2 regions of the Ketobacter nezhaii genome follow, and region 1 is predicted to be linked to the other one. Evidence: predicted binding sites of a transcription regulator. Region 1 holds the regulator's gene; the other holds the start of a gene.

Evidence for each region. Region 1 encodes sigma-54, which starts transcription at its own class of promoters, with help from an activator protein. Its sites were predicted from a motif close to ANTGGCATNNANNTTGCTNT; they were not measured.
Region 2: the regulator sigma-54 is predicted to act here: its motif matches at 6,324-6,343, upstream of FT643_RS09545 (TorF family putative porin).

Annotation. Positions count from the first base shown of each region.
Region 1 covers NZ_VRKW01000001.1:853,248-869,242, forward strand. The annotation lists gene mlaE (lipid asymmetry maintenance ABC transporter permease subunit MlaE) at 1-735, opposite strand, end outside; gene FT643_RS03700 (ATP-binding cassette domain-containing protein) at 735-1,547, opposite strand; gene FT643_RS03705 (calcium/sodium antiporter) at 1,708-2,679, shown strand; gene FT643_RS03710 (KpsF/GutQ family sugar-phosphate isomerase) at 2,732-3,715, shown strand; gene FT643_RS03715 (KdsC family phosphatase) at 3,740-4,288, shown strand; gene lptC (LPS export ABC transporter periplasmic protein LptC) at 4,285-4,872, shown strand; gene lptA (lipopolysaccharide transport periplasmic protein LptA) at 4,853-5,389, shown strand; gene lptB (LPS export ABC transporter ATP-binding protein) at 5,394-6,119, shown strand; gene FT643_RS03735 (RNA polymerase factor sigma-54) at 6,319-7,944, shown strand; gene hpf (ribosome hibernation-promoting factor, HPF/YfiA family) at 8,092-8,379, shown strand; gene ptsN (PTS IIA-like nitrogen regulatory protein PtsN) at 8,408-8,860, shown strand; gene rapZ (RNase adapter RapZ) at 8,857-9,708, shown strand; gene FT643_RS03755 (HPr family phosphocarrier protein) at 9,895-10,167, shown strand; gene mgtE (magnesium transporter) at 10,326-11,681, shown strand; gene sodB (superoxide dismutase [Fe]) at 11,856-12,437, shown strand; gene pmbA (metalloprotease PmbA) at 12,485-13,807, opposite strand; gene yjgA (ribosome biogenesis factor YjgA) at 13,903-14,442, shown strand; gene tldD (metalloprotease TldD) at 14,450-15,886, opposite strand; gene FT643_RS03785 (carbon-nitrogen hydrolase family protein) at 15,883-15,995, opposite strand, start outside.
Region 2 covers NZ_VRKW01000003.1:609,763-625,757, reverse strand. The annotation lists gene cmoA (carboxy-S-adenosyl-L-methionine synthase CmoA) at 1-481, opposite strand, end outside; gene FT643_RS09565 (hypothetical protein) at 552-1,241, opposite strand; gene FT643_RS09560 (acyl-CoA dehydrogenase family protein) at 1,286-2,488, opposite strand; gene FT643_RS09555 (SDR family NAD(P)-dependent oxidoreductase) at 2,538-3,308, opposite strand; gene rep (DNA helicase Rep) at 3,472-5,478, shown strand; gene FT643_RS09545 (TorF family putative porin) at 5,553-6,257, opposite strand; gene FT643_RS23785 (hypothetical protein) at 6,505-7,512, opposite strand; gene urtE (urea ABC transporter ATP-binding subunit UrtE) at 7,659-8,354, opposite strand; gene urtD (urea ABC transporter ATP-binding protein UrtD) at 8,396-9,157, opposite strand; gene urtC (urea ABC transporter permease subunit UrtC) at 9,154-10,245, opposite strand; gene urtB (urea ABC transporter permease subunit UrtB) at 10,306-11,958, opposite strand; gene urtA (urea ABC transporter substrate-binding protein) at 12,044-13,348, opposite strand; gene ureG (urease accessory protein UreG) at 13,718-14,344, opposite strand; gene FT643_RS09505 (SDR family NAD(P)-dependent oxidoreductase) at 14,531-15,211, shown strand; gene FT643_RS09500 (LemA family protein) at 15,256-15,855, shown strand; gene FT643_RS09495 (TPM domain-containing protein) at 15,852-15,995, shown strand, end outside.

The sequences.
Region 1 (15,995 bases):
CACCGCCAGCGACGCATAAACCACCGTACGGGTAGTCGCACGACTGATACCCTCCGAGGTCGGGACGGTGTCGTATCCCTGAAACACCGCAATCCACGTAACCACCACGCCAAACACAATGCTTTTAATGACACCATTCATAACATCGTCTGACCATTGCACGCTACTTTGCATATTGGCCCAGAACGAGCCTCCATCCACGCCCAGCCACACCACGCCAACCAAAAAGCCACCTAAAATGCCGACAGCAGAAAAAATCACAGCCAGCGTCGGCAAACAGATCAACCCGGCCCAGAAACGGGGAGCAATGATTCGGCGCAGCGGGTCAACCCCAATCATTTCCATACTCGCTAACTGCTCTGTGGTTTTCATCAGACCAATTTCCGCCGTTAACGCGGAGCCGGCGCGCCCGGCAAATAGCAACGCAGTGACCACCGGCCCCAGCTCACGTAACAGAGTCAATGCGACCATCTGTCCTAGCGCCTGCTCGCTGCCGTAGGTATTCAGAATGGTGTAACCCTGCAAAGCCAACACCATTCCGATGAAGGTACCCGAGACAATTATAATCACCATAGACAATACGCCCACGGAGTAAATTTGCTTGATTAGCAAAGGGAAATTGGTACGGAGATTGGGTAGCGCCCACAACGAATGGAACAGAAAAATTCCGGAACGTCCGAGTGCGCCTACTAATTCGAGGCCAAAGCGGCCCAGACCACTGATTCTATCCAGCACTACATGCTTCCCCGCAGAAAGTCTTCCTGTAATTCCATGGCCGGGAAATGGAACGGCACCGGCCCGTCCGGCAACCCCTGCATAAACTGGCGCACCCGCGGCAGATCCGAATTCAGCACTTCATCGGACTTGCCCTGGCCGATCACTACGCCATCGGCAATAACATAAATATAATCAGCAATGCTGGCAGTTTCCTGCACATCATGAGACACCACGACGCTGGTATGACCCAAGGCGTCGTTCAATAACCGGATCAACTGCACCACGACGCCCATTGCCATCGGGTCTTGCCCGGCAAAGGGCTCATCGTACAGCACTAATTCCGGGTCCAGGGCGATCGCACGAGCTAACGCTGCACGGCGTGCCATACCTCCGGACAGTTCGCTGGGCATCAGGTTTTTCGCCCCCCTCAGCCCCACCGCCTGTAACTTCATCAGGACAACATCCCGAATCATGTCTTCCGGTAGTTCGGTATGCACTCGCAGGGGGAATGCGACATTCTCAAAAACAGACAGATCCGTGAATAAAGCGCCACTTTGGAACAGCATCCCCATTTTGCTACGAACCTGGAATAACTCACTCCGGCCCAGCTCAGGAATATTATGGCCATCGACCAGGATGCTGCCGCTGTCGGGCTTCAATTGGCCACCGATGAGACGTAGCAAGGTGGTTTTACCGGTCCCGCTCGGGCCCATTATTGCCGTCACTTTACCTTTCGGGATAACCAAGTTGATATTGTCATAGATTACCCGGTTGCCGCGATTAAACGACAGGCCGGCGATTTCGACGTAATTCTGAGAGTCTGCTGACATGAAAGGCCTTTTTGGTTGCTCCCGGCAATTCCAAAAACAAGAGCTGAACTATATCATCTTGTGATTAAAAGGAAAAACTGGCCAATGCGCAAGCCCCTGGCTTGCATAGGGACAAGATAGCCATTACATTGCAGTGCTTGTTTTAATGTGGAATTGACACATGCTGGTTGCCCTCCTGGCCATTGTGGCCGGCTTAATTTTGCTGGTCTGGAGCTCAGACAAATTTGTCGACGGTGCAGTCGGCCTCGCTAGCGCCCTGGGCATGTCAAAAGCGATGATCGGGCTGACTATCGTTGCCCTCGGCACATCCGCCCCGGAAATCGTTGTTTCCATCATGTCAGCTTTGTCCGGAGCACCAGAGCTCGCCCTTGGCAACGCTATTGGCTCCAATATTGCCAATATTGGTTTGGTTCTGGGGGTAACAGCAATAATCGCTGCCCTTCCCATTCAATCCGGACTCCTTAAAGAAGACTTACCTGCCCTCATCGCCGTCACCGCAGGCGTCGGCTTCCTGTGTAGCGACAACCAGCTTACCCAAACCGATGCTTTTGTCATGATTGTCATGCTGATACTCCTGATGTATCTGTTATTTCGCTATAAAAGCGAACATCAGGACGAACTGATTGAGCAGACAACGCAAGACGACATCCAAGGCCCCAGCAAGGGGAAATCGACCTTTTGGTTTATTGTCGGCACTGTGGTTCTCATCGGATCTTCACGCTTATTGGTGTGGGGAGCAATTGAAATAGCCCGAGCCATGCAGATAAGCGAAGTGATCATCGGTCTTACGATTGTTGCTATCGGCACCAGCCTGCCGGAATTAGCCGCATCCATCGCCAGCGCGCTGCGAAAGCATCATGATATCGCGCTCGGAAACATCGTCGGTTCCAATATCCTGAATCTGCTGGCAGTGCTGTCCGCTGCGGCCGTGATCCATCCGATTGAAATCAGCTCTACCACGCTGATTCGTGATTATGGGGTTATGTGCGGTGTTACGCTGTTGCTGGCCTTGTTTATGTTTCTGCCAAGAAAAGCAAGGCAGCTCTCCAGAATCAAGGGCGGCATTCTACTGGCAGCCTATTTAGCCTATCTGGCGATACTCTATCAACAGACCATTACGGCCTCGGCTTGATTTGGTTTACACTGTGCCACATTGAAACTTCGAATTTAAGGCGATTGCTGAAATGAATACCAGACAAGACGGCGACGAGTTTATTCAATCCGGTCGCAGGGTTATAGAAATTGAGACAGCCGCCACCCATGCACTTCTGGCCAGGATCGATAAGAATTTTCAAAATGCCTGCGAGATTCTGATGCAATGCAAAGGCCGGGTCATCATCACAGGAATGGGGAAGTCCGGCCATATCGGCAACAAAATTGCGGCAACACTGGCCAGCACAGGCACCCCGTCTTTTTTTGTTCATCCGGGTGAAGCCAGTCACGGCGACCTGGGCATGATTACCGGCGAAGATGTAGTGATCGCCATTTCTAACTCGGGTAAAACCGAAGAAATTGTCAATATCGTACCGTTGATAAAGCGCAAAGGCGCCCCGCTCATCAGTATGGCAGGCGACAACCAATCACCGCTTGCAACCCAGGCCGATGTCCATCTTGATATCAGTGTTAAAGAAGAAGCCTGTCCGCTTGGACTGGCCCCCACAGCCAGCACTACCGCTACCCTGGTGATGGGCGATGCCATCGCAGTAGCGCTGCTGGAAGCCCGGGGATTTACCGCTGACGATTTTGCACTTTCTCACCCCGGCGGAAGTCTGGGAAGACGCCTACTACTATTAGTGGAAAACATTATGCACAGCGGTGATAAAATCCCGCTGGTTGCGAAAGCAGTGACCATCAGCGATGCACTGCTTGAAATGAGTAGCAAAGGGCTCGGCATGACCGGCATCGTCGATCACAATAATAAGTTGATCGGCGTATTTACTGACGGTGACTTACGCCGGATGCTGGATCAGGGGTTGAACACAAAAACCACCAGTATTGAAAAAGTGATGACCGCGAACCCTAAAACCATCAGCCCCCACATTCTGGCTGTGGAAGCGCTGAACATGATGGACAAAAGCAAAATCACCGCACTGATGGTCGTGGATAAAAGCGGCACCCCGATCGGCGCACTGAATATGCATGACCTGCTGCGTGCAGGGGTAATGTGAACGGAGTTTTTACCCGAGACCATAATGACTGAAGAATTACAAAGCAAAGCACGGAAAATAAAGTTGGTTGCGTTCGATGTCGATGGCGTGATGACCGATGGCAGGCTCTATTTCACTAGTCTCGGCGATGAGATAAAAGCCTTCAACGTGAAGGACGGTCTGGGTTTAAACCTGTTGCGCGAGACCGGCGTTGAAGTCGCCATCATTACCGGACGCACATCTGAACTGGTGCTCCGCCGAGCCAAAGACCTGAAAATTGACAACGTCATACAAGGCCGAGAGGACAAGCGACGCGCTTTGGCAGAGCTGCTATCTGAGCTGAACCTGACAGCAGAACAAGTGGCCTATATGGGGGACGATCTGCCAGACCTAGCTGCGATACAATTTGCCGGTATTGGCGTCACCGTGGCAGATGCATTGCCCATCATACGCCAGCATGCAGACATCATCACAGAGAAGAACGGGGGCGAAGGTGCGGTCAGAGAGCTTTGTGAGTGGTTGATGTCAGCTCAAGGTCACCTGGATGCGGTACAGCAACGCTTCTTGCTCGATAGTTCTGATCCTAAATCATGAAAAACCGCCAGCAAATTTTTATTTTTAATACCCTGCTTACGCTTGCAGTACTCGCGCTCTACACCTATCACAAATGGGACGCGTGGTTCGCGCCGCAAGATGTCATCAGTTCCGACGTTGACCTGCCCGACCTTACCGCCATCACGGTGAAGCAGGACAATTTCGACCAGGACGGGAACAAGGAATACGAGCTCAGGGCGGAATCGATGCTCCAGTATCTTGCGACTGACCGCAACTTAATGATCCGCCCTGATATCACCTTATTTCAGGAAACGGTCGCAACCTGGCAAACCAGTTCCGCCGAGGCCGTTTCAGATAACGAAGGTGAAGAACTGCACCTCACCGGCAATGTCGTAATTAAACAAATCAATTTTGCGGAAAAAGGGCTTAAAGAAGCCCCCACCCTGGAAACAGAGACGCTGCTGTTGAAACCGAAAGAGTCCTTCGCCACCACCGACGACCGCGTTATCATCCGGCAAAGTGGTATTTACATTGAAGCAACCGGATTGGAAGCAGATCTGAACACCAACCGCATTACCTTAAGAGAAAAAGTAACCAGCATTTATGAACCAGATAAATCTTAACCGTCTTCTGTGCCTACTTTGCCTGTGGCTATCCGCTCCCGCAATGGCACTGGACAGTGACCGCAATAAACCGCTAAAGATCGTTGCTGACACAGCACTGATTGATGAGAAAAGTGGCATGGCTGTCTACACCGGCAGCGTTGTCCTGATTCAGGGTACCCTCAAAATAGTCGCGGATAAATTAAGCATCCAGACCATTGAAGGTAAAGTGGATAAGGTCATGGCAGACGGTGCGCCGGCCCTCTTTTCCCAGGTGCCCGAACCCAACCAATCGGAAGTGATTGCCAAAGCAAAACGCATTGATTACATGGTGATCGATCAAAAATTACTGCTAAAAAGAAGCGCATCCATTGTCCAGGAAGATAATATTTTCCGCGGGGAGGAAATTCTTTACGAAATTCAAAGCCAGCGTTTGCAGGCGCAAGGCGAAACCAAAGACCACAAACCCGGTGATATAAAGCGTCGCGTTGAAATGATATTACCTGCTGCAGCCGAACCAACACCGGAAAAGAAATAAAGTAATGAGTAGATTAACCGCATCCAATCTGGCAAAAAGTTACAAAGGCCGTGCCGTAGTCGAAGATGTTTCGATCTCAATAGAAAGTGGACAAATTGTTGGTTTGCTAGGTCCAAATGGGGCCGGAAAAACCACCTGCTTTTATATGATTATCGGTATCGTGCCGCAAGACAAAGGGCGCATCGTAATAGACGACACCGAAATCACACATCTACCCATGCACGGCAGAGCGTCGAAAGGCATCGGCTATCTGCCTCAGGAAGCCTCCATTTTCCGGCGGCTTAAAGTAAAAGAAAACATCATGGCTATTCTGGAAACCCGCAAGGATTTGTCCCGAGCGGAACGAAAACAAAAGCTCGATCAGCTATTAAAAGAATTCCACATTGGCCATATCGCCGACTCTCTGGGCATGTCATTATCCGGTGGAGAAAGACGCCGTGTTGAAATTGCCCGAGCACTAGCAACCGACCCGGCTTTTATTCTGTTGGACGAGCCCTTCGCCGGTGTTGACCCCATTTCCGTGGCGGATATCAAACAGATCATAAGCCAATTGAGGGATCGTGGTCTCGGGGTCCTGATAACAGACCATAACGTGCGTGACACTCTGGATATTTGTGAGAATGCGTTCATAGTGAGTGAAGGACATATTATTGCCGAGGGAGAGCCCTCTCTCATTCTTCAAAACCAAAAAGTCAGAGAGGTTTATCTGGGAAATCAATTTCAGATGTAAATGTTCTAAGCATTTTCAGGCATGTAAATTGCTTTGCTGCGCGACACCTCTTACAATTAGTTAGAAGGACCTACAGTGCAATCCAGCTAAGCAATTGATATTTATAGCAATAATGATTGATAGCAGAATCCGGGTGAAAGCGCATTGGATGGTGGCTTTTCATCGTTCAAGCAGTTGATAGAAGTCGAAACGGGTATCAATGAAGCCAACTTTACAGCTAAAAATTGGTCAACACCTTACCATGACGCCGCAATTGCAGCAGGCTATCCGCTTGCTGCAATTGTCTACTCTTGACCTTCAGGCAGAAATCCAAGAAGCACTGGAAGCCAACCCACTGCTGGACGTCGAAGAATCCGGTGACGACAACAGCAATACTGAGACCGATAACAAGACAGAGAAAACCGACAACCTGGCTGAATCCGACAGCGTGCCGGATTTCACCCAGGCGAGCGAAGTCAAAAGCGAAAACAGCACTCAATCCGCTGAAGACGCATCCGTCGATCTCGAAGGTAAACAAATATCAGATGAGCTTCCTGTCGACAGCGACTGGGATACCATGTACGACAGTTCGGGCTCCACCCTCAGCGGCAGCAGCGGCAGTGGTGGAGACGACGATGATTTTGACTATGAAAGCCGAAACAGCGCACCGGAATCCATCTACGATTCACTAATGTGGCAACTCAATCTGACTACCATGTCCGATGTTGACCAGATGATAGCAATGGCGGTAATAGAAGCTGTAGACAACAAAGGCTACCTGACGCAATCCGTTGAAGATATCAGGGAAAGCGTGCTGGCACAAAAAGACGTTATATCCGACCTGATCCGCTTACAGCAGGAAGAACTCGACAACCTGGGCATTGTCTTGCAACCGGACGAAGACGACGAAGGCCAGCCGATATCGCTGGAAGAAGTTGTCGCCGTGTTACACCGTATCCAACAGTTTGATCCCCCGGGTGTGGCCGCGCGGGACCTACGTGAATGCCTGTTAATCCAGCTGAAGCAAATGGACAAATCCGAGCCCTCCCGGGATGACGCCATCCTGGTGGTTGATACTTACCTGGAAACCCTCGGCTCCAGGGACTTTGCAACCATCATGCGCAAAGGGAAGCTGTCTGAGGCGCGGTTGAAATCAGCGATCTCCCTGATTCAGTCACTCAACCCCTATCCTGGCAGCAGCATCGAAACCGATGATACGCAATACGTCATTCCCGATGTTATTGTCAGCAAGGACAAAGGACGCTGGCGGGTGGAACTCAACCCCGATGCCACTCCCCGGCTCAGGGTCAACGGCAACTATGCCTCCCTGATACAACGAGCCGATAACAGCAGCGATAACACCTTCCTTAAAAACAATCTGCAGGAAGCCCGCTGGTTTATCAAAAGCTTACAGAGCCGCAACGAAACATTGCTCAAGGTATCCACCAAAATAGTGGAACATCAGATCGGCTTCCTGGAGCAAGGCGAAGAAGCCATGAAGCCGCTAGTGCTACACGACATTGCCGAAGCCGTGGGCATGCATGAATCAACGATTTCCCGTGTGACCACGCAAAAGTTTATGCATACCCCCCGGGGTATTTTCGAGCTGAAATACTTTTTCTCCAGCCATTTGAGCACGAATTCCGGCGGTGAATGCTCGTCCACAGCAATCCGCGCTATTATCAAGAAACTGATTGCAGCCGAAAACCCCAAAAAACCGTTGAGTGATAGCAAAATTGCCAACATACTGGAAGAACAGGATATTAAGGTAGCACGGCGCACCATAGCGAAATACCGTGAGGCCATGATGATTCCGCCCTCCAACGAAAGGAAACGATTGGTCTGACCGCGTGTCGAAGTTTACAGGTTTTCCAAGCGATGTTTCGACGAAACACCGCTTAGTCCGAAACCGGATGCAACGGGAAAAGCCGCAACTAGGTGAGTTCAGTTCATACGGTTGTAGTAAAATCTAACCACGATAAAGGAGTGGCCTATGCAAATTAACATCAGCGGACATCACGTAGACGTAACGGATTCATTGAAAGACTACGTATCCGATAAAATGCAGAAACTCGAGCGCCATACCGACGACATTACTAGCATCCAAGCCATACTCAGTGTGGAAAAAAACCGACAAAAAGCAGAAGCGCGAATTCACGTGAAAGGTGCTGATTTGTTTGCCAACGCCGAATCTGAAGATATGTACGCGGCCATAGACATGCTGACAGATAAACTTGATCGTCAGGTGGTCAAGCATAAGGAAAAGATGAAAAGTTGGTAATTCTTTAACCTGGAATAAAGACTTAAATATGGAACTGGCTGAAATTATTAACCCGCAAAGAGTCTTTGAAGACGTCTCCGGCGGAAGTAAAAAGAAAGTTCTGGAAACCGCTGCCGGGCTAATCGCCCAGCAGTGCCCCGAGCTGGACCCGAACGAATTATTCGACAAATTAATTTCACGAGAAAAACTGGGCAGCACAGGATTGGGAAAAGGTATAGCCATTCCCCATTGCCGGGCGAGCCACTGCAACAACGCCATCGGCGCATTCATCAAACTGGAGTCCGGTGTTGATTTTGACTCCGTCGACCGGGAGCCGGTGGATATGCTTTTTTTTCTGCTGGTACCCGAAGATGCCCATGATGAGCATCTGAATTTACTCTCCAAAATCGCCACCTTGTTTAATGATGACAGCCGACGCCGTGAAATTCGTACCGCGCATTCCTCACAGTCTATTTACGATGCTCTGGTAACGCCGGTATGAAACTAGTGGTAATCAGTGGTCGCTCCGGCTCCGGAAAAACCACTGCATTACACGTACTGGAGGATATTGGTTATTACTGTGTGGATAATCTTCCCGTGACTTTATTGCGGGACCTGATCGTCGAACTGTCCTCCCGCAAATCCCCACAAATTAAAGAAGTGGCTATCGGTATCGATGCCCGCAACAGCGTCACACAACTTGAAATGTTGCCCAATGTTTTACGTGACCTCAGCGCGGAGGGCATCGACAGCGAAGTGATTTATCTGGACGCGATGGACTCTGTTTTAGTAAAGCGTTTCAGTGAAACCCGCCGCCGGCACCCCATCAGTAACGATACCAATACGCTCAATGAAGCTATCGAGCGCGAACGCGATATGCTGCATCCGGTCGCTTCCAGTGCCAGCCTGATTATCAATACCAGCAAGCTCAACCTTCACGAGCTACGTGACCTGATAAAAAAACGGGTCGGTGCAGGTAACGAAGGCATGGCCTTGCTGTTTCAATCCTTCGGCTTTAAGAACGGCGTTCCGGGTGATGCAGACCTGGTATTTGATGTCCGCTGTCTACCCAACCCCCACTGGATTCCTAATTTGCGCAGCCAAACCGGGCGCGATCCGGACGTCCAAACCTTTCTGCAGGGGCATGAGCAGGTTCAGGAAATGCTGGACGATATCAGCGCTTTTCTCGTTGCGTGGTTACCACGATTTGTTGCCAACAACCGCAGCTACATGACCATTGCTATCGGTTGTACCGGTGGACAGCACCGCTCGGTTTACATTACCGAAAAACTAACCGAACAATTCAAACCAGATTTCCCTAATGTGCAGGCTAGACACAGGGAGTTATAAGCTGGTTTAATCCTCTGGGTAAAGCCTATCACTACGCTAAATGTTTCCACCCGATTGCGACCCCGGACGTTGAGCCCTAATCCGGCTTTTTGTAACAAAACCCATTGGCCCAGTCACTTATTTCGTCTGCAAGCCTTTAACATTTATCTGGGTGTGTTTGAGCTGGATCAAGTGCGGTAATTTAGTATGGACCTGGAAAAAAAGATAACGATCATCAACAAATTGGGACTGCACGCCAGAGCAGCATCAAAACTGGTCGCCACGGCCTCCCGCTATGAAAGCCGCATTACGCTTAACCGCAACGGTCAGGAAGCCGATGCTAAAAGTATTATGTCGGTGCTCATGCTGGCGGCCAGCAAAGGCAGCGAACTCAAAGTTCAGGTATCCGGCAAAGACGCCGAAGACGCCCTGTCAGACATTGAATCACTGATCAACAACCGTTTCGACGAAGCCGAATAATTCGACCAGTAACGCCAAGGCACATTCCGATGCTGGTCAATTCACCGGGCATTCATTAGAATGTCGCCGCACCCCCACTGCAAACCTAACGATTCTTGAATTGTCACACTAGACTTGTAAAAAGAGCAGGCCCCCTATTCCACCACAGGAGATGATCAATGGCGATAAATCATTCCAGCCTTGAAATTCAAGATCATCTTCACACCTTTCTGGACGCCCTTGAAAGCGGTACGTTTGATGATGTCCGACGCATGTTACGGGGTATGTCTCCGGCAGAAATCGCCAAGCTCATCGAATCCTCTCCACCGCGGGAGCGGAATTTGCTGTGGCAGCTCATTGATAAAGATGATGAAGGGGAAATACTTCAGTATCTTAACGAAGAGATCGCAGCCTATTTCCTGCGACACCGAAATACAGAAGATATTATCAGTGCCGTAGAAGGTTTCGATACCGATGATTTCGCCGATCTGTTGCAGGAACTTCCGAAAACAGTAATGCGACGGATTCTCGAATCGCTCGACGATCAGAATCGCCACAGAATCGAAACTATTTTGTCTTACGCCGACGACACCGCCGGCGGCTTGATGAACATCGACATTATCACCATCCGGCCGGACATCACCCTCGATGTTGTTTTACGTTATTTACGCAGGCACGAAACTCTGCCGGATACCACCGACAATCTGCATGTCGTCAACCGCGCCGGTCAGTTCGTTGGTTTATTGCCATTAACCAAGTTATTGATCAAAGATCCCGGCATGCTGGTTCGCGAAGCCATGGATGAAGCCAAAGCAATAACCGCCGTAACCCCGGCAAAAGAAGTGGCGGCCATGTTTGAACGGGAAGATTGGGTAACGGCTCCGGTGGTCGATGACAATGGCGTGCTCTTGGGCCGGATCACCATCGATGACGTTGTTGACGTTATTCTGGAAGGTGCAGACCACTCCTTCATGAGTATGGCGGGGATGGATGAGTATGAAGACACGTTTGCACCTGTTTTAAAAACCGCCCGCCGTCGCGCCATCTGGCTGGGAATAAATTTGCTGACCGCCTTTCTCGCGTCCTGGGTCATCGGTCTCTTTGAAGGCACGCTGGAGAAAGTCGTCGCGCTGGCGGTTTTGATGCCCATTGTCGCCAGTATGGGTGGCATCGCCGGCAGCCAGACCCTCACCCTGGTGATCCGCGGTATGGCGTTGGGGCATGTCGGTTCGGCCAACGCCCGCTGGCTGTTGACCAAAGAAATGGCGGTGGGCTTTCTGAATGGCGTCACCTGGTCCGTCGTGGTGGGAGTAGTGGCCACGATCTGGTTCGACGATATGATGCTGGGGGCAGTGCTCAGCACGGCCATGATCATTAATATGGTGGTAGCGGCATTAGCCGGCGCATCGCTACCGATGATCTTACAGAAAATCGGGATCGATCCGGCCCTGTCCGGCAGTGTGATCCTCACCACAATCACCGACGTGGTCGGATTTTGTTCGTTTCTTGGCTTGGCAACGATCTACTACACCTAGCTCGTTGCACTCATAGTTAAATTCTATGGATTGATTAGTAAAATCAAATCTCTAAGGTGATAGGCCAACTGACAAACGAAGCGCAAATCTGCTAGAGTGTGGCCTCTATTGTAGAGAGAGAATCGGGCCTGTCCGCAGGCTCACATCGTTGTTAACCAAATGAGGGGACATCACATGGCTTTCACTTTGCCAGAATTACCGTACGCAAAAGACGCATTGGCACCGACCATTTCCGCTGAAACCCTGGAGTATCATTACGGCAAACATCACCAGACTTATGTCGATAAACTAAATGGCCTGGTTCCCGGAACTGAATACGAAGGCAAAAGCCTGGAAGAGATCATCAAGTCTTCCTCCGGCGGCGTTTTTAACAATGCAGCACAAATCTGGAATCACACTTTTTACTGGAACAGCCTTAGCCCCAATGGTGGCGGTGAGCCGACTGGTGCCATTGCAGAAGCGATCAAAAGTGCATTTGGTTCTTTCGAAGATTTTAAAGCCAAATTCAACGACAAAGCAGTGAACAACTTCGGCTCCAGCTGGACTTGGCTGGTGAAAAAAGCAGACGGCTCTTTGGATATCGTCAACACCAGTAATGCGGGCACACCGATCACAGAAGAAGGCGTCACTCCGCTGATCACTGTGGATCTTTGGGAGCACGCTTACTACATCGATTTCAGAAATGCCCGCCCGAAATACCTGGAAGGCTTTTGGAATCTGGTTAACTGGGAATTTGCTAACACTAACCTGGGTTAATCGAGCCATGTAACAAAGGCGCTTCGACCACGGTGGAAGCGCCTTTGTTATTTACCTGCCACGGTCATCGATTCCACCAACACCGAACCCATCTGAATATTGCCCCGCGCATCAATATCGTCTCCGATACCCAAAAACTGCCTGAACATATTTTGCAGATTCCCGGCCACCGTAATTTCGGATACCGGGTGCCGGATACAACCGTTCTCGACCCAGAACCCAGCAGCGCCCCGGGAATAATTACCGGTCACAATATTGACTCCCTGCCCCATCAGATCCGTCACCAATAAGCCCGTCCCCATTTTTTGCAACAACTCGTCACGGCTATGTGTAGCACTGCAACGAAGGTTGCGGATTCCGCCTGCATTGGCTGTGCTGGGCAAACCCAGTTTACGTCCGGAATAAGTGCTCAACACGTAATTGATAAGGCGGCCATTTTCAATGAAATATTTCTCTCGGGTCTGCAAGCCATCACCATCAATCGGTGCACTGGCTGCGCCTTGCCGCAGATGGGGTAATTCATAAACATTCATCCAGGAAGGAAACACCGGCTGTCCCCTTTGCCCTTCCAGAAAGCTGGCATGGCGGTACAAACTGCCCCCGGATATGGCTGCGATCAGATGACCAATCAAACCTCCGGCTACTTCAGCCGCAAACATAACCGGAAACTCACCTGTAGCAACCGATTGGCTGCCCAGACGCTGCAATGCTCTTTGCGCCGCTTTACTGCCGATACTTTCTACATCGGGTAACGAACCCACCACACGGCAGCTCTGCGACCAACCACCGCGTTCCATCTCATGATCACGCGATGCAATCAAGGCACAGCTGACACCGTGGCGACTTTGTGGATACGCAGCAACAATGCCATGACTGTTGCCATACGCCCTCACTGAGTCTCCTGTCCCCACATTAGCGCCATCGCTTTTATCAATGCCCTCATAGGCCAGGCCAGCAGCCTCACAGCGTTGCGCTATTTCTATCGCCTGCTGCGGCTGCAGTGGCCAGGGATGATATAAATCCAGATCCAACACCTCGGTCGCTTCCTGGCCGGCATCCGCCAATCCGGAAAATTCATCTGGTGCGGTAAACTGAGCGATATCCAGTGCTGCCTGTACTGTTTGCCGCACAGCCTGATCTGAAAAATCGGAAGTCGATGCACTGCCTTTGCTTTTTCCCCGGTAGACGGTAATCGCAAAGCCGTGATTACGGGTGAATTCAACGGTATCGACTTCTCCATTGCGCACACTGACGTTGAGCCCCTGGTCCTGATAGGCGCCGACTTCCGCGGTCGCACCGGATTTTTCCGCCAACAGCAATGCGGTCTTGATCTTATCCCGCAGGCTTTTCAATTCCTGGTCAATATCCATTTCAGATCCTGTGGTACAATTAGCAACAAATTCGAGTATATCCTGTCCTCCGGGTAACACATCAACAGAGCATAGGCAGCACACACCGAACCATCATGTCTGAATTCAATCATCAAAATCAATCCGAAGAAGAAGACTTGCCGCCGAGCAAATCCGCCGTAAAACGCGAAGCTGAGCGACTAAAAAAAATTGGCGAACGACTCCTGCAATTGAGTGATAGTCAGCTCAGCCCTTTTCCACTAACGGAAAAGCTGGAAATAGCGATCGCAGAAGGCAAGCGTATGAAAAGCCATGAGGGCTTACGTCGCCATAAGCAGTATATCGGCAAACTGTTGCGAGACACGGATACGGACGCCATCGAAGCTCGCCTCAGCGATATTGAAAACGCTCATACGCTTAACACCCAGGCCTTTCATAAACTGGAAACCTTGCGCGATGAGTTGATTGGCGGGGATAACACCACTATAGGCGCCGTTATTGCCGAATTCCCAGGTGTCGATACACAAAAGTTACGCCAGCTGGTGCGTAACGGCAAAAAAGAACAACAGACCAATCTGGCTAATCCCGACAAAGTCAGCAATGCCCACGGGCGCAAATTATTTCGCTATCTGCGTGAAATGAGCGAAGCAAAATAACCGTCCATCATCGGGTCCCTCCCACTACCAACTCATCTACTTTAAGCGTTGGCTGTCCCACACCGACCGGCACCGACTGCCCTTCTTTACCACAGGTGCCAACGCCTTTATCCAGCGCAAGGTCATGTCCAAGCATAGAAACTTTTGACATCGCCTCCGGGCCATTACCGATCAGTGTTGCCCCTTTCACCGGATAGGTAACTTTACCGTTTTCTATCATATAAGCTTCACTGGCGGCAAAAACGAACTTACCCGAGGTAATATCCACCTGGCCGCCACCAAAATTCACCGCATATAAGCCTTTCTTCACCGACTTAATAATATCCGCAGGATCGTCTTGCCCGGCTAACAAGTAAGTATTGGTCATGCGCGGCATGGGTAGATGCGCGTAGGATTCGCGGCGCCCGTTGCCGGTAAGTTCCGCGCCCATCAGGCGGGCATTGAGCTTATCCTGCAGATACCCTTTCAGAATGCCCTTTTCGACCAACATAGTGGTGCCCGTTGGTGTGCCTTCATCATCAATAGTGAGCGAGCCGCGCAGGTCCGGCAGCGTGCCGTCATCCACGATCGAACACAGCGGAGATGCTACCTGCGAACCGATCCGCCCGCTGTAGTTTGACGTGCCCCGGCGATTGAAATCCCCTTCCAGGCCATGACCAACCGCTTCATGCAGTAATACACCCGGCCAACCCGACCCGAGTACGACCGGCATGGTTCCGGCTGGCGCCTCTCTCGCTTCCAGATTTACCTGGGCCATTTTGATCGCATCATCTACGTACTGTTTCAGCGTCGCATCATCAAACAGCTCATAACTCCTGCGCCCACCACCGCCGCTACCACCACGCTCCCGACGGCCATCCTGCTGCAGTATCACGGACAGGCTTAAACGCACCAACGGCCGGATATCAGCACTCAACGTACCGTCAGTGGCCAGAACCAACACGGTTTTCCAGCTACCGGCCAGGCTGACGCTGGCATCCACTACCCGGCTATCCGCCTGTCTCGCCATACGGTCAATTTTTTCCAGCATCGCGACCTTTTGGTTCCGATCCAGACTGTCCAGGGGGTTTTTATTTGAGTATAAAGCGCGAATGGGAGCGGGCTTAACCGCATTTACAGGTCGTGCGGTTCCGGCAACAGTGACAGCGGCATTGGCCGCATTTTGAATGGCTGTCGCGCTGATCAGGTCAGAATAAGAAAAACCGGTCTTTTCGCCACACAAGGCCCGCACACCAACACCGCCGCCCACGTTAAAGCTAGCACCCTTCACAATGCTGTCTTCCAGACTCCAGGATTCGGACAAGGTTTTTTCAAAATAGAAATCAGCGAAATCGACGCCCTTACCCAGCATCGAATCCAGAATTGAATTCAGTTGTGATTGTTCCAATGAATTGGGCAACCACACCTCTTTTTCGGCCAGTTGAATCAGTTCAGATGCGTTCATTTCTTAACGATAGCACGAAAGCATTGGTGCTGCTGTACCGGCATCGCCGCACGCACTTCCCGTTGCCACTCAAAATCCAGGTCCGCAACCACAATGCCCGGCCCGCTTT
Region 2 (15,995 bases), on a different contig from region 1:
CACCCGGCAACATGCCTTGGTAAATATCGGAGATAAGCTGATCCCGTTGCGCTAACGGCACAAACTGCAAAGTGTAGTTTAAAGTCACCAGCGAGGCGTTTTGGATCGGTGTACGCTGAACGTCCTCACAGTGCAATTCCACCGGGGCAGGCGCCAGATCCGCTGCAACATTGCTTTGGCAACGATCGATCATCGCCTGGGAGTTATCCACCGCCACCAAAGTCACGCCGGCGCAGCGAATATGCCTGCGCAACGCCAATGTTGCAGCCCCTTGGGAACAACCCAGGTCATACACACGCGAGTTTGGTGTAACAAAACGACTGGCAAACACCCCCAACATGGCGATTACGGTTTCATAACCAGGCACGGAACGACGTATCATATCGGGGAATACACTTGCCACCTGCTCATCGAATACAAAATCCACAAGGTGGGAGAGCGGCTTAGCAAACAGGTCGTCTTTGGGGGGGGTGCTGGGCATGGGTTGGCTCAAAAGCGGAAACGGGCGAAGGCGGAATTCTACCCCGCCCCACCCTCAAATCCAAATGAGCTTAACGTTGGGCAGAGATGAGCAAGGTATCGAAGTAGTTAACCAGCCGCACCATTTGATCGTCATCCAGTTTCTTGAACACTTTGTTCACCACACCATGGCCCGCAGCCTGGCAGGTGGCTATCGCTCCGTCAGCGATCTTGCGTACCACAAAGCCCTGTTTTAACAGGCCCACCGATCGCTTCATCATGCCGTCCAGCAATAAATCCACAGTCAGGCTCATCAGCTCGGTCAGTTCACTGCGATTCGCGTCAATATTGCCGGCTCTGATTTCGCTGATAACGCGCTTTATACGCTGATAGGTGGTTTCGTCTATTTCACACCCCGTATGGGCTTTTCCGTCGACCGCCTCTTCCGGTCGCACATAAATCTCATCCACAAACCCCACCATCGGCGCCAATTCCTGATTGCTTTTCTTTTTCAGCAATTGCGGTACCAGCATGCGGCAGCTTTTACTGATGACATCCGCCGTGGAGTGAACCACTTTGGTAGCCATGCCGCTCAAGCCGATGGCATCCACGGTTCCCACCAGAAAGGCGTTCATCATTTCCGGAATAAACAGCTCCAGGGTATCTTCCATTAAAGGGATGTGGCTTTCTTTGGCACCGCGTTTGTGTCGGTCGATTAATTCCACTGCTGCACCTTCCAGATCCCTGGAAGATTCAAAACCCAGATAAAATTTCTCAGGCATAGTTAATTCCTTTGCTTGTTATTATTGGTGTGTCCTGAAAAGCATCACGTGCCCCATTTAAAAAATTCGTCTTTCTCGGACAGGTAATATTTCGACAACACCATTTTATGGATTTCCGAAGCACCGTCTACCAATCTGGCCTGTCGCGCGTATCGGTAAATCCATTCAATCATAGTGTCTTTAGAATAACCCCGTGCGCCGCACAACTGTATGGCCGTATCGGCGGCTTTGTGTAGCGTATCAGCCACCTGAATTTTGGCGATGGATATCTCTTTGCGGGCAAAATCCCCCTGATCCAGTTTCCAGGCCGCGTTCATTGTCAGTAGCCGTCCGATATGAATTTCCTTTGCCACCTCCCCCATCATCCACTGCACCCCTTCATGTTGCGACAAGGTGGAGCCAAAACTCATTCGGTTTTCTACGTACTGCGCTGCGACCTCCATACAGCGTTTCGCGAGCCCAAGCCAGCGCATACAATGCGTCAGCCGCGCAGTCCCCAGGCGAATCTGGGTCACTTTCAAGCCGTCCCCCACTTCCAGCAAACGATTTTCATCCGGAATTTCCAGACCATCAAATCGCAATTCGCAATGACCTCCATGTTCTTCCGGACCCATAATCGGAATCCGGCGGATGATTTCCCATCCGGGCTGGTCCTTGTCGAACAAAAAGGCCGTCAGTCCTTTTCGCTCATCGTCGGACGTTTTGGCGATCAGGATAAACGTTTGTGCGCCTTCGGCTCCGGTAATAAACCATTTGCGTCCATTAACGATCCATTTGTCGCCGACTTTTTCGGCGCGCGTATATGTCAGGCCGGGATCAGAACCGCAGCCGCCGTCCGGTTCGGTCATGGCGAAAGCAGAGCGCACTTTGCCGTCGATGATGGGTTGCAACCACCGATCTTTCAGCGCTTCGGTCTTAAGAATTTTATTTAACACAATCATATTGCCGTCGTCCGGCGGCGCGCAATTAAAAGCAACCGGACCAAAGGGTGAACGGGCTGCTTCTTCATACAACGCAGCCATGCCCACAACACCCAGATCCAGGCCGCCGCGGTTTTTCGGCAATTGGAACCCCCACAAACCCTGAGCTTTGGCTTTGCGACGTAATTCCGCAACAACGGATTCCAAAAGGTTCTCATGGTCATCAAAGCGGGACTTATCGGCTTCCAATGGCATCACTTCGCTTTCCACAAAGTGGCGCACTTTCAGTCTTAACTGCTCAATTTCAGCTGGTAACGTAAAATCCATAGTACCCTCGGCACAAAAAATCAGTTCAAAAATTTCAGTTCAATAAAAGTTATAATTTGCTGATCGAGTGGCCACCGTCGACCGTCATTACCGAACCCGTCATATAACGGGACGCATCGGACGCCAACAATATCAGGGGACCAAATAAATCGTCGATATCACCCAATTGCTTTTGCGGTATGCGCTGAATCATGCGCTTGCCGCCGTCGGTTTCAAAGTAGTCGCGATTAATGTCCGTCAGTATGTAGCCAGGACAAATCGCGTTGACCCGGATGCCGTAATCCGCCAGCTCCAGCGCCATCGATTTGGTGAGCTGAATCAGTCCGGCTTTGGAGGCGCTGTAGTGGCTCAGGTGGCTGGCCACCCGTAACCCCAGAATCGACGCTATATTGATAATGCTGCCGTGTTTGCCTTGGCTGTTCATGCGTCGCGCCCCTTCCTGCGCCACCATAAAGGCGCCCTTCAAGTTGGTGTCAAGCACCCTATCCCACTCGTCTTCCGTGACTTTCAGCAGCGGATTACTCAGACCGATACCCGCATTGTTGATGACCACATCGACACACCCGAAGGCCCCTTCCGCCTGGTCAAATGCACTTTTGATACTGGCCTGATCCGACACATCCATAACCACAGCCAAACAGCGGCCACCGTCCTGTTCGATGCTTTCCTCCAATGCCAGCAACGGGTCACGACGACGGGCAGCCACCACCACATTCGCACCCTGGCGCGCCAGCACCGGCGCGAAACGCTGGCCAAAACCGCTGGACGCGCCCGTCACCAGAACCACCTTGCCTTGCAGACCAAAATCGACATCACTCATGGAAAAACCCTTCTTCAGCGTGTTTATATGACTCAGTGGTCAACGAGGATACGGCAATCACTATCCGCTTCCAATTCACCACTCCGACAGATTTGTACCCATAAATAACAGCCAGCGTGTAAAATGACGAGCCCCGATGTTGTTTCAACCATGAGTGCAGTCCGTGAGCAAGCTGAATCCCCGCCAATCCGAAGCCGTCAAGTACATAGACGGGCCCCTACTGGTATTAGCCGGCGCCGGCTCTGGAAAAACCAGCGTTATCACGCAAAAAATTGCCTATCTGATTCAGCAATGTGATATCCCCGCGCACCGTATTGTAGCTCTTACCTTCACCAACAAAGCCGCTCGTGAGATGAAGGAGCGCGTCAGCCAGATCGTAAAGGGCAAGCAAGCCCGCGGATTGACCGTATCCACATTCCATAATCTGGGGCTGAATATTATCCGCAAGGAGCTGAGCGCGCTTGGACTTAAAAACGGATTCTCCATATTTGATGATCAGGACAGCCGCACCCTTTTAACCGAGCTGCTGCACAAGGACAGCGAAGTGGGCGCGGATGAGATCGGCCAGGTACGCAACGCCATCAGCAGCTGGAAAAATGATCTGGTGTCCCCTTCGATCGCAATCTCCCGCGCTGCAGATGAAGAGGACATGCGCGCAGCGCACACCTATGCCCAATATGACCGCATGCTGCGCGCTTATAATGCCGTGGACTTTGATGACTTGATTCTGCTGCCTAGCTTGTTACTGCGTGACAATGAAGACATTCTGGAAAAGTGGCGTAACCGTATTTATTACATGTTGGTGGACGAATATCAGGACACCAATTCGTCCCAATATTTATTGGTTCGCTTACTGGTCGGCAATCGGGCCCGCTTTACCGTGGTAGGCGACGACGATCAGTCCATCTATGCCTGGCGCGGAGCACGACCGGAAAACCTGGCGCAACTGGCGGAAGACTATCCCAGCCTGAAAGTGATTAAACTGGAACAAAATTATCGTTCTTCCGGACGTATTCTGAAATGCGCCAACCAGGTCATCGCCAACAACCCACACGTATTTGAAAAGCAATTGTGGAGCGAACACGGTTATGGTGATCCGATCAGGGTAAAACGTTGCCGCAGCGAAGACCACGAAGCGGAGAAGATTGCCGGAGATATTCTGAATCAGCACATGCAGAACAAACGGCCCTTTAAAGATTTCGCCGTGTTGTATCGGGGCAACCATCAATCCCGCTTAATCGAATTAAAAATGCAGCAATTCCAAATCCCCTACAAAGTCAGTGGCGGCTCGTCTTTTTTTTCCCGTGCTGAAATCAAGGATGTAATGGCGTATTTGCGAGTGCTGATCAACAGCGACGACGACAATGCCTTTTTGCGTATTGTGAACACGCCTCGCCGGGAGCTTGGGCCCACCACATTGGAAAAATTGGGCCAATACGCGCAAAACCGGGAACGCAGTTTGTTTTCCGTGTGCTGCGAAATGGGTTTGGGCGAAGTGCTCAACACCCGGCAGCATTCCATGCTAAAACGCTTCCACGACTGGATTGAAGAAACCCGCGACAATCTGCAACGGGGCCATGCAGTGGCTGCCATCAAACAAATGCTGCGTGACATAGATTACGAAAACTGGCTGGTAGAACAATCCTCCAGTTCCAAAATGGCCGAACGACGCATGGAAAACGTCTGGCACCTGGTGCAGTCCATAGAGCGCATGCTGGAAAAATCCGATGATGAAAACGATGTGGAATCGGTGATCAGCAAACTCATTCTGTTGGATATTCTGGAACAACAAAAAGAAGAGGACGATTCTGACAAGGTGCAGTTGATGACCCTGCATGCCTCGAAAGGACTTGAGTTTCCCTATGTATTCCTCATGGGCATGGAAGAAGAACTGCTGCCCCACCGCTCCAGCATTGAAGAAGATAATATCGAAGAAGAACGTCGCCTGATGTACGTGGGAATTACCCGCGCAAAGAAAGAGCTCACCATGACCTACACCGCTAAGCGCAAACAATACGGTGAAGAGTTTGAACCGACGCCAAGCCGCTTTCTGGATGAAATGCCACAGGATGATTTGGCCTGGGAAGGACGCGGCGAGAAAAAATCAAAAGAGGAAAGTCAGGCCTTGGGGCAGGCACATTTGTCGAATCTGAAAAATTTGTTTGATTAGGATGAAGGAATCCGGGCCAAAAAAAGGCTGGTGCGAACACCAGCCTACTCGGAGAGAAACGTTATCTCAAAACCTTAACCGTCAATTGGCAAGCTGTAATTCAGTACGAATTTCAGGTCGTCATCAACCTCTCCGTCGATCTGCTGACTTAATGTAAATGAAAGATTATCATTGTAAGCATAGCTGACATTAACGTGAGTCATGTTACTGCCCGTGGCAAATCCATCATCATCGGTTTCAGGGCCCCGGATATCATGCTTTCCTACCAAAATTGAGAAAGCATCGTAGCTATAGCCCACGGTGTAATAGGCGTTGCCTGACCCCCCGGCAATATTGTCGTATGCCGTTACGCTAAAACCTGCGAACCCCAGCGACAGAACCGCATCGGTCAATCCACCGAAATCATCAATAATACCACCGGTATCTGCCAATACCTCATCGGGTGCGGACGGATACATATAGTTCCAGAGACTCAGATCAACGCTGAAGCCACTAAATTCCGCACCATAACCTGCGAACAGGTCGTACTCAGTGCCCCAACTGCTATCACCTGAAGAGGCCCATAAACCGGTATAGAAGCCGCTGTTAGAATAGGTAAGATCACCGGAAACGGCTGCACTGCCGTTACCCAGATCGTACCCACGCCACAAATACATATTGGAAACCGCTACTGAAGCCGCTACTTCTGCATTGGCCGCAGAAGGAGCAAAGCTCATGGCACCGGCAATGGCCAATGACATGGCGCTCAATCGAAGCATTTTTGATTGTTTGTGTAACATAACTTTTTAACCCCCAGAGGTTAGACGATAAAGGCTGACGCCTTGGTTAACGAACTCCCGAATGCAAAAGCAACGAGTGTGCCAAATTGCGAATAGGTACAGGATTCGCGGCTCCTACGGGATTGAACGGAATAATCATTTCACATAAATGAAACAGTTGCACCATTGTCGGGCACGCACCAAAAGCGGGCGCACCAGAATAACACGTTGTTACGACTGTCACGGAGCCGATCGCCCTTTGCTGGGTTTAACGGTCGGGAAGCCCCTTGACTTGTTTCTCCAGTTGCTTGATCCGGACGTCCAAGGCTTCCATAGTCTGATTCATTTTGGTGCTCACTTGCTCCAGCTGCTCAGACTGGGATTGCACCGCTCTTCTTAAATCGTCTAATGATTGATCCGGTTTCGGTGGAACCGGCCTGGTCTGGGTTACTGCGCCTGCCACGAAGCCGCCTTTCAGAATGTCCACCGCACCTTTGGAACCGGCCGCGCCGGGCTGTCCAGACGCGCCCTCTTTGCCCTCATCGCCACCGGCTTTCCATTTCTTGTTCCCTGACAGGGTGCGCATATTGATGTATTTGCCGTCACTGCCTTCGCCGCCTTTACCCGGCTGGCCCGGTGCTGCGCCATTGCCCGCAGCCGCATCCACCTCAATCCGCTGGCTGATCGATCCGGACAGCCCGCTGGAAGGCAACAGGTTGTAGTAAATTCGCACATCGCCTCCATTACCCCCCCTGCCTCCGTTGCCAGCCGCACCGCCGGCGCCCCCATCCGGCGCACTACATACGTCGAATGCACCCGCTTGTTGACCCGACCCGCCGTTACCGCCGTTACCGCCTGCGCCACCACGGGTATCCACCTGCAATGAACCTAGCTGCTCTATACTCAACAACAGCGTAATGGCCGCACCGTCCGCGCCGGCCGCACCGGGCTGACCGTCGCCGCCTTGAGCGCCTTCAGCACAGGTTGCCGCTTGCCCGCCCTGGTTTTTTCCGTCGGCACCCGCCTTTCCGTTTGCGCCAGATGCAATAATTTTCACCTGTTTCCCTATGCGCGCTTTTTCCGCACTGATCTGCAATCGTTCCATACCGGCTGGAACCCGCAGAGTTGCACCGTCGTCCAGAATGAGTTGCTTCAGCATCAACTCTTGCGTGCCGGACGGCAGCGTATAATCCTGATTTGCAGTTACGTGCAATTGATCTTCTGCATGAGCGACGGCACACAAAACCACCATCAACCCACCTAAAATTCGCTTCATATCGATTCCTTTTATCTGAGCCTAGCACTAAAAGTGTTGGCTATCTTAACAACTTAATTTCGGGCAAGAAAAAACCCGGTCACCCAGCGGACTACGTTCTCGCCAGATGAGCCGGGCTTCCCGCCTCCCAGACTGCATGGATGGTGTCACACTGCAATAAATCGTCGCACAGTATCTTCTTCCATATCTTTTCCCAAACCGGATAAAACCACTTCACCTCTATCCATGACCGCATAATTATCGGCAAGTTCACGGGCAAAATCGAAGTATTGCTCCACCAAAAGTATCGCCATTTCACCCCGGTCCCGCAGCAGCGAAATCACTTTCTGGATGTCTTTGATAATCGAAGGCTGAATGCCTTCCGTTGGTTCATCCAAAATCAACAATTTGGGTTTGGTGATAAGGGCTCGGGCAATCGCCAATTGTTGCTGCTGACCACCGGATAAATCGCCGCCACGCCGTTTCAGCATTTTGTGCAGCACCGGAAATAATTCGAAGATCTCGTCGGAGACTTTGCGCTCTTTGTGGGGCAGAACGGAAAACCCGGTTTTCAGATTTTCCCACACTGTGAGCTGGGAGAATACATCCCGCCCCTGGGGTACATAGGCAATTCCGTTTTTTGCCCGCTCGTAAGGCGGTTGCGTACTGATGTCCATACCATCCCAGAGAATCTGCCCGCTTTTGATGCCGTGCTGCCCGGCGACCGCCCGCATTAACGACGTTTTACCGACACCGTTGCGACCCATCACACAGGCAACTTTGCCTATTTCAGCTTCAAAACTGACTTTTTTTAACGCCTGGCTGGCACCGTAGTAAAGATCTATATTCTCAATTTTTAGCATATCGCTGTCCTGTAAATCCTGATCCCGTGAAGACGGCTCTGTTAACGGCCCAGATAAACTTCAATTACCTGCTCGTTTTTCTGCACCTGTTCCAGTGTGCCTTCCGCCAATACATGGCCTTCATGCAATACCGTCACAGGACAATCCAGCGCCTTAATAAATTCCATATCATGCTCCACTACCACCACCGAATGTTCTCCGCTGATGTCTCTTAACAACTTCGCCGTAAGCTCGGTTTCGTGGTCTGTCATACCGGCAGCAGGCTCATCCACCAACAACAAATCCGGGTTCTGGTTTAACAGCATGCCGATTTCCAGCCACTGTTTCTGCCCGTGGGATAAATTCCCCCCCAGCCATTGGCGTTTTTCAGACAACCCCACCAATTCAATGGTTTCGTCAATGCGCTTCATCTGCTCTTGGTTCAATTTATGGAAAAGCGCCTTGAACACGTTGCGGTTTCCACTCAAGGCCAATTCCAGATTTTCAAACACCGTCAGGCTTTCGATCACCGTGGGCTTCTGGAACTTACGACCGATTCCCATATTGGCGATGTCCGCTTCATCGAACTTGGTCAGATCCACCGAATCACGAAAAAACACATCGCCTTCATCGGGTTTCAATTTACCGGTGATCACATCCATCATGGTGGTTTTGCCCGCGCCGTTGGGGCCGATAATCGCGCGCAGCTCACCCGGCTTAACCGTGAACGATAAACTGTTCAACGCCTTAAACCCGTCAAAGGATTTGGTCACCCCATCCACGTATAAAATATGCTTGGGAATATGCTTGGTCACAATACTCATGATGGTGCTCCCGAATCGGCGACGGGCGCAGATAGCGCTTTCTTCTCTGCCCGGCTGTCCTTCCATTGCTGAACCACCCCCACCACCCCTTGCGGAAGAAACAGGGTTGACACCACAAACAATCCACCAAGCATAAATAACCAAATCTCTGGAAAGGCACCGGTGAAATAGGTTTTCCCGTAATTCACCAGCACAGCGCCAATCACCGCTCCATACAGGCAACCACGCCCCCCGACCGCCACCCAGATAATAATTTCGATGGAATTAATCGGCGAAAACTCTCCCGGATTAATAATGCCGACCTGCGGTACATACAAGGCACCAGCAACACCGGCCAACATGGCACTCAGAACAAACACAAACAGCTTATAGTGCTCGACCCGGTAACCGGTAAAACGGGTACGGCTTTCGGCGTCACGAATTGCGACCAGCACCCGGCCCAGCTTGGATGAGACCACAAACCGGCATAAAAAATACGCCAGGATCAAGGCGAGTCCAGAACAGAAAAACAAGGTGTTTTTAGTGATATCGGATTGCAGACTGAAGCCCAGTATATCTTTAAAATCCGTCAAGCCGTTGTTGCCGCCAAACCCCATGTCGTTGCGGAAAAAGGCCAACAACAATGCGTAGGTCATTGCCTGAGTAATAATAGACAAGTACACGCCGGTGACCCGTGAGCGAAACGCCAGCCAGCCGAATACAAAAGCCAGTATCGCCGGCGCCACTAACACCATCAGCATGGCAAAACCGAAATTATCAAAGCCATACCAATACCAGGGCAATTCCTTCCAGTCCAGGAACACCATAAAGTCAGGCAGCTCCGGATTACCATACATCCCGCGATCACCGATCTGCCGCATCAGATACATGCCCATGGCATAACCACCCAATGCGAAAAAGGCGCCGTGACCCAAACTAAGAATACCGCAGTATCCCCATATCAGATCCACTGCCAACGCCAGCAATGCAAAGCATAAATACTTGCCCAGCAAACCGATGGTGAACGAGGACACATGGAAAAAGGAATCCTTGGGCACCATCGTATTCAACATGGGCAAAACGATGATTACGGCCAGCACCAACAGCATTAATCGCTTGCCTGCCACGTCATTCAATAACCAGTCTAAACGTTTATTCGTTGTCATAACTTAACCCTCCACAAACCGGCCTTTAAGCGCAAACAATCCGCGCGGCCGCCGTTGAATAAAGAGGATGATAAAAATCAGAATCAGGATCTTAGCCAATACAGCACCGGCCCAGGGCTCGACAAACTTATTCGCCACACCCAAACTCATAGCGGCGACCAGGGTTCCCCAAAGATTACCCACGCCACCAAATACCACCACAAGGAACGAATCGATAATATAGGATTGACCCAGATTAGGGCCGACGTTGGTGAGTTGGCTCAATGCCACCCCCGCGATCCCCGCAATACCGGAGCCCAACCCAAAAGTCATGGCATCCACCCAACCGGTGCGAATGCCCATGGAACTGGCCATGGTGCGATTCTGTGTCACTGCTCGCATCTGCAAACCAAAAAAGCTTTTTTTCAGCAGCAGCATCAAACCGAACAACACCACCAACGCGAAGATAATGATATAGAGGCGGTTATAGGTTAACGATAAAAATCCATTGATATGCAAGGACCCACTCATCCATTCCGGCGTAGTGACTGAACGATTAAGCGGAGAGAAAACCGAACGCACCAGTTGTTGCAGTATCAAACTGATGCCGAACGTGGCCAATAAGGTTTCCAGCGGACGGCCATATAAATGTTTTATGACTGTACGCTCGATAATGACGCCCATTAATCCGGACACCAGGAAAGCCGCCGGAACCGCTACGATCAGGGAAGCTTCAATATGGTTGGGCATCAACAACTGAATAACGTAGGTGGTATAGGCTCCCAGCATAATCATTTCGCCGTGCGCCATATTGATGACACCCATCACACCAAAGGTAATCGCCAAGCCCACCGCGGCCAGCAACAGCACCGAACCCAAACTCACCCCGAAAAACAAATCTTCAACGAACTTGTACCCGGTTTCCATAGCCTGCAACCCCTGCAGCGCGGATTCTGCACCTTCGCGCACCAGTTTGCTGGGCTCGGAAAAAGTTCCGTCGTCGTTCTTACGCACCACTTGCCGCAGCATGGCCATGGTGTACTTATTCGGAAAGCCGCCCATGTCTTTCACTGCCTGAATGCGATCCACCTCGTTTTCACTGTCTAAAAGAATCACCGCACGCGCTACTTGCAGCGCTTTTTTCACGGACTTCGATTTTTCTTTCTTAATTGCACCTTGCAGGACGTCCAGAAATTCCGGGCTGGGCGTTTTAATCAAATCCTCCGCTGCCGTCATACGCAGAGCCGCGTCTTTACTTAACAGCTTATAGCCTGCGACCTGAATACGAAGCTGCTTACGTAATTTGTTGTTGGTCGAAATTTTCTTTACATCGCGCTTACCTACAACACCCAGATCCTCTTCCGTATCAACGGAAGTGAGTTGATAGCCCTCTTCTGCGGCAGCAACGATTACAATGCGTTTATCGGATTTCCGGTAATACAGGTCACCCGCCAACATTGCCTCTAACAACGGCAACACACGTTCATCTTCCAGAGCGGCGACGGATTCTACGGCAGTGGCTTTTTTCTTGAAGCTGGACTGAGTAAGCCCGGCGGTCAGCGATTCAAAACTGGCTTCTTCTGTGTCTGCTGATACGTTGCTGGTGAACAACGACACCAAACAATAGAAAAGCACCAGAAAGACTCCCCATGAATTATTCATAGCGGTGATTTTCATATTGGTGATCTTCTTGTGGGAAGCCCCCATTGCCACAGGCAGGCACCTGTGGCAATGGGGGCTAAGGATTAACGTGCTTTAGTGATTAATAGTTCTGGCCTGAACACTTCTTGGTATCCGTGTTGTAGTTACCACACATTATTTTCGGATCTTTCCAGTCGGCTTCTATTTTGGCACTTTCCGCCAGGAAGTCGGTCCAGGCATCCCCCGGCACTTCTTTTTCAGTTTCCCATACCACTTCGAACTGCCCATCGTCCTGAATCTCGCCAATCAATACCGGCTTGGTGATGTGATGATTCGGCAGCATTTCAGCGCTGCCACCGGTCAGGTTCGGCACTTTTAATCCATAGATAGCGTCGCGCACTTTATCAACGTCGGTGGTTTTGGCTTTTTCTACAGCTTTGGCCCACAGATTGAAGCCGATGTACGTCGCTTCCATCGGATCGTTAGTGACCCGTTTTTTATCTTTTATAAAACCATGCCATTTCTCGATAAAGGCGTCGTTTTCTTCCGTGTCTACACTCATGAAATAGTTCCATGCAGCCAGGTGACCCACTAAAGGCTTGGTATCAAAGCCGGAAAGTTCTTCTTCACCCACCGAGAAAGCAACCACGGGGATATCTTCAGCTGACATGCCCTGATTAGCGAGCTCTTTATAGAAAGGAACGTTTGCATCGCCGTTGATGGTGGATACAACCGCCGTTTTTTTGCCGGCCGATCCGAATTTCTTGATATCAGAGACAATGGTTTGCCAGTCGGAGTGACCAAACGGGGTGTAGTTGATCATGATGTCTTTCGCGTCCACACCCTTTTGCTTCAAATAGGCTTCCAGTATTTTGTTGGTCGTGCGCGGATAAACATAATCCGTTCCGGCCAACACCCACCGTTTGACTTCAACCTCATCCATCAGATAATCGACGGCGGGAATGGCCTGCTGATTAGGCGCTGCACCGGTATAAAAAACATTTTTTGAGGATTCTTCCCCTTCGTATTGAACCGGGTAGAACAGCATACCGTTTAACTCTTCGATGACCGGAAGAACGGATTTACGTGATACCGAAGTCCAACATCCAAAAATCACATCAACTTTCTCTTTTTCCAAAAGCTCCTTTGCTTTCTCTGCAAACAGTGGCCAGTTAGATGCAGGATCAACAACAACCGCTTCCAGTTTTTTACCCATTAACCCGCCTTTTTTATTCTGCTCTTCGATCAACATCAGAACAGTATCTTTCAAGGTGGTTTCACTGATTGCCATCGTGCCGGACAATGAATGCAATACCCCAACTTTAATCGTGTCTGCTGCCATGGCAAAACCCGACACCAATGACAAAGATGCTGCAACCGCCGCCCCTTTTATAGATTTTTTCCATGCGAACTTGTTTTTCTTCATGGGAACTCCCCCGGTGAGTTATAGATTTTTTAGCGCAGGAAGGGGAAAGCATTTTCTATGCCATGGGATTTTCGTCAGGCAAACGGGCATTTAATCTGGTTATTTGGCTTCCTGTTCCGAATCCGGGCTCAGCGCCGCACCAATATGACGCACCCTCATGGGGCACCGTTTCAAAATGGTTCGATATAAGGCTTCCATCGCCAACCGGTTCGATACAGAGAAGAGGAGAGTGCGAAATAAGTGCAAATATGACAGATTTCCAGTGCTCAGCCGGATCTACTGGGGAAACCCGACCACAAAACTGATCATTAATTATGCGATTGCGCCCTAAATCGAGGCATTCGGGGCAATCCTTTGCCCCTTAGCGCCTTATTTCAGCATGCCGTGCTCACAAATAAACTCGATAATGTCCTGTAAGCCGGTCTCATTTTTCATATTGGCGAAGATAAAGGGCTTATCGCCCCGCATTTTTTTGGCATCCCGGTCCATTACGTCCAGCGATGCCCCGACTAACGGAGCCAAATCAATTTTATTAATCACCAGCAAGTCGGATTTGGTGATTCCGGGGCCGCCTTTACGGGGAATCTTGTCGCCTGCAGAGACATCAATAACGTAAAGCGTCAGGTCCGAAAGCTCCGGACTGAAGGTGGCTGCCAGATTGTCACCTCCGCTTTCAATGATCACCATATCCAGATCCGGATGGCGTTGATTTAACTCCGCTACGGCGGCCAGGTTCATAGAAGCGTCTTCGCGGATTGCGGTGTGCGGGCAGCCTCCGGTTTCGACCCCCATAATGCGATCGGGCGTTAACGCTTCGCTGCGGGTTAGGAATTCAGCGTCTTCACGGGTGTAAATATCATTCGTTACCACGGCAATATTGAAGTCTTTACGCATGGCTTCACATAGACGCAAAGTCAGGGCGGTCTTACCAGATCCCACCGGACCGCCTATTCCGACCCTGAGGGTCGGCTTACTGGAGTTGCTTTGTTGTGTCATAAATAACGTTCTCTGCTTGTGCTGGCTGCAAACGATGCCTATACGAGAGGCGTGATGGTGCGGTGAATACGTAGCAATTCCCGTTCCCCACCGGCGCACTGGTTGATTTGACCTGTTCGTAAGGTACTGGAATTACGGTATGATGTTCACCCATTTGATCCGAAAAGTGAACAGGGAGCGCCTTCTATGTCCAACACAGACCTTCAGAATAAACGCATTCTGGTCACTCACGCCGATGAATTTATGGGGCCGGCAATCTGCAATAACCTACGACAGAAACAGGCCCGGGTCATTGCTGACAATCATGCCCTGGGCAGCGAACAAGAAGTCCAGCGTGTCATTCAAGACGCGGGCAAAGTCGATATTCTGATCATCAACCTTTCCATCACGGCACCCACCTCCGCCGCAACCGACGTCACCGAGTCAGAGTGGAGCACCACCTTCGCCCGCCTGGTGGACCCTCTGCCCCGCTTGAGCAAAGCTATGCTGCCGCAGATGATTGAGCGGCAGAGCGGCAAAATCATCATCATCGGGAGTGCCGCGGCAATGCGCGGAATGAAGCGCACCAGCACCTACAGTGCCGCCCGGGGCGCTCAACTGGCGTATACCCAGGCATTGGGAGTGGAAGTGGCGAAACACAATATTCAGGTGAATGCGATTGCCCAGAATTTTGTGGACAATGCTACGTACTTTCCTCCGCACGTTCAGGCTGATGAACGTTTTATTGCGCGCCTGCAACGGGAAGTACCGTTAGGGCGATTGGTTTCCGCTGAGGAAGATGCGGAGTTTGTTGCTTATCTTTGCAGTGATGCGGCTAACTGTTTTGTCGGTCAGGTGTTCCCCGTATGCGGTGGCTGGGCTCACTAAATGTTCAATACAGATTTCAGATAACGAATTAAGGAGAAACACCCATGCGTTCATTGCGGCTAACCGGCATCCTGTCCCTGATGTGCCTTGTTCTAACCCTCAGTGGTTGCGGCATCAATAATATTCCGACCTTCGACGAGCAGGTAAAAGCCGCTTGGGCACAAGTGGAAAATCAATACCAGCGACGCTCTGATTTGATTCCCAACCTGGTTTCCACCGTCAAAGGTTACGCCAAGCATGAAACTGAAACCTTGCAGGCGGTCACCGAAGCCCGCGCCAAAGTCGGTTCCATGCAAGTGGATAAAGACATCATCAACAACCCCGAACAATTACAACAGTTTGAGGCTGCTCAACGTCAATTGGGTAGTGCACTGCAACGTTTAATGGTGGTGGTAGAACGTTACCCCGACCTGAAAGCCAACCAGAATTTTCTGGCGCTGCAGTCGCAACTGGAAGGCACCGAAAACCGCATTTCGGTAGCGCGCCGGGATTTCATCGCCAGTGTCGGCCAATACAATACCGAGATCCGTACCTTTCCCGGTCGCATCTGGCACAGCATCCTGTACAGCGATATGCCCATACGCGATACCTACGAAGCCACCACCGAAAATGCGGAAACCGCGCCCACGGTGAATTTTGAATGAGGGTAAACCGATTTCCGCCGCTGCTGATCTTTATTCTGCTTGCCGGGTTGTTGCTCAACCCGGCTCACGCCGATCCGGTTTTCCCCCAACTGACCGGGCAGGTTATGGATACGGCCAACATGATCAGCCCTGCCACGGAA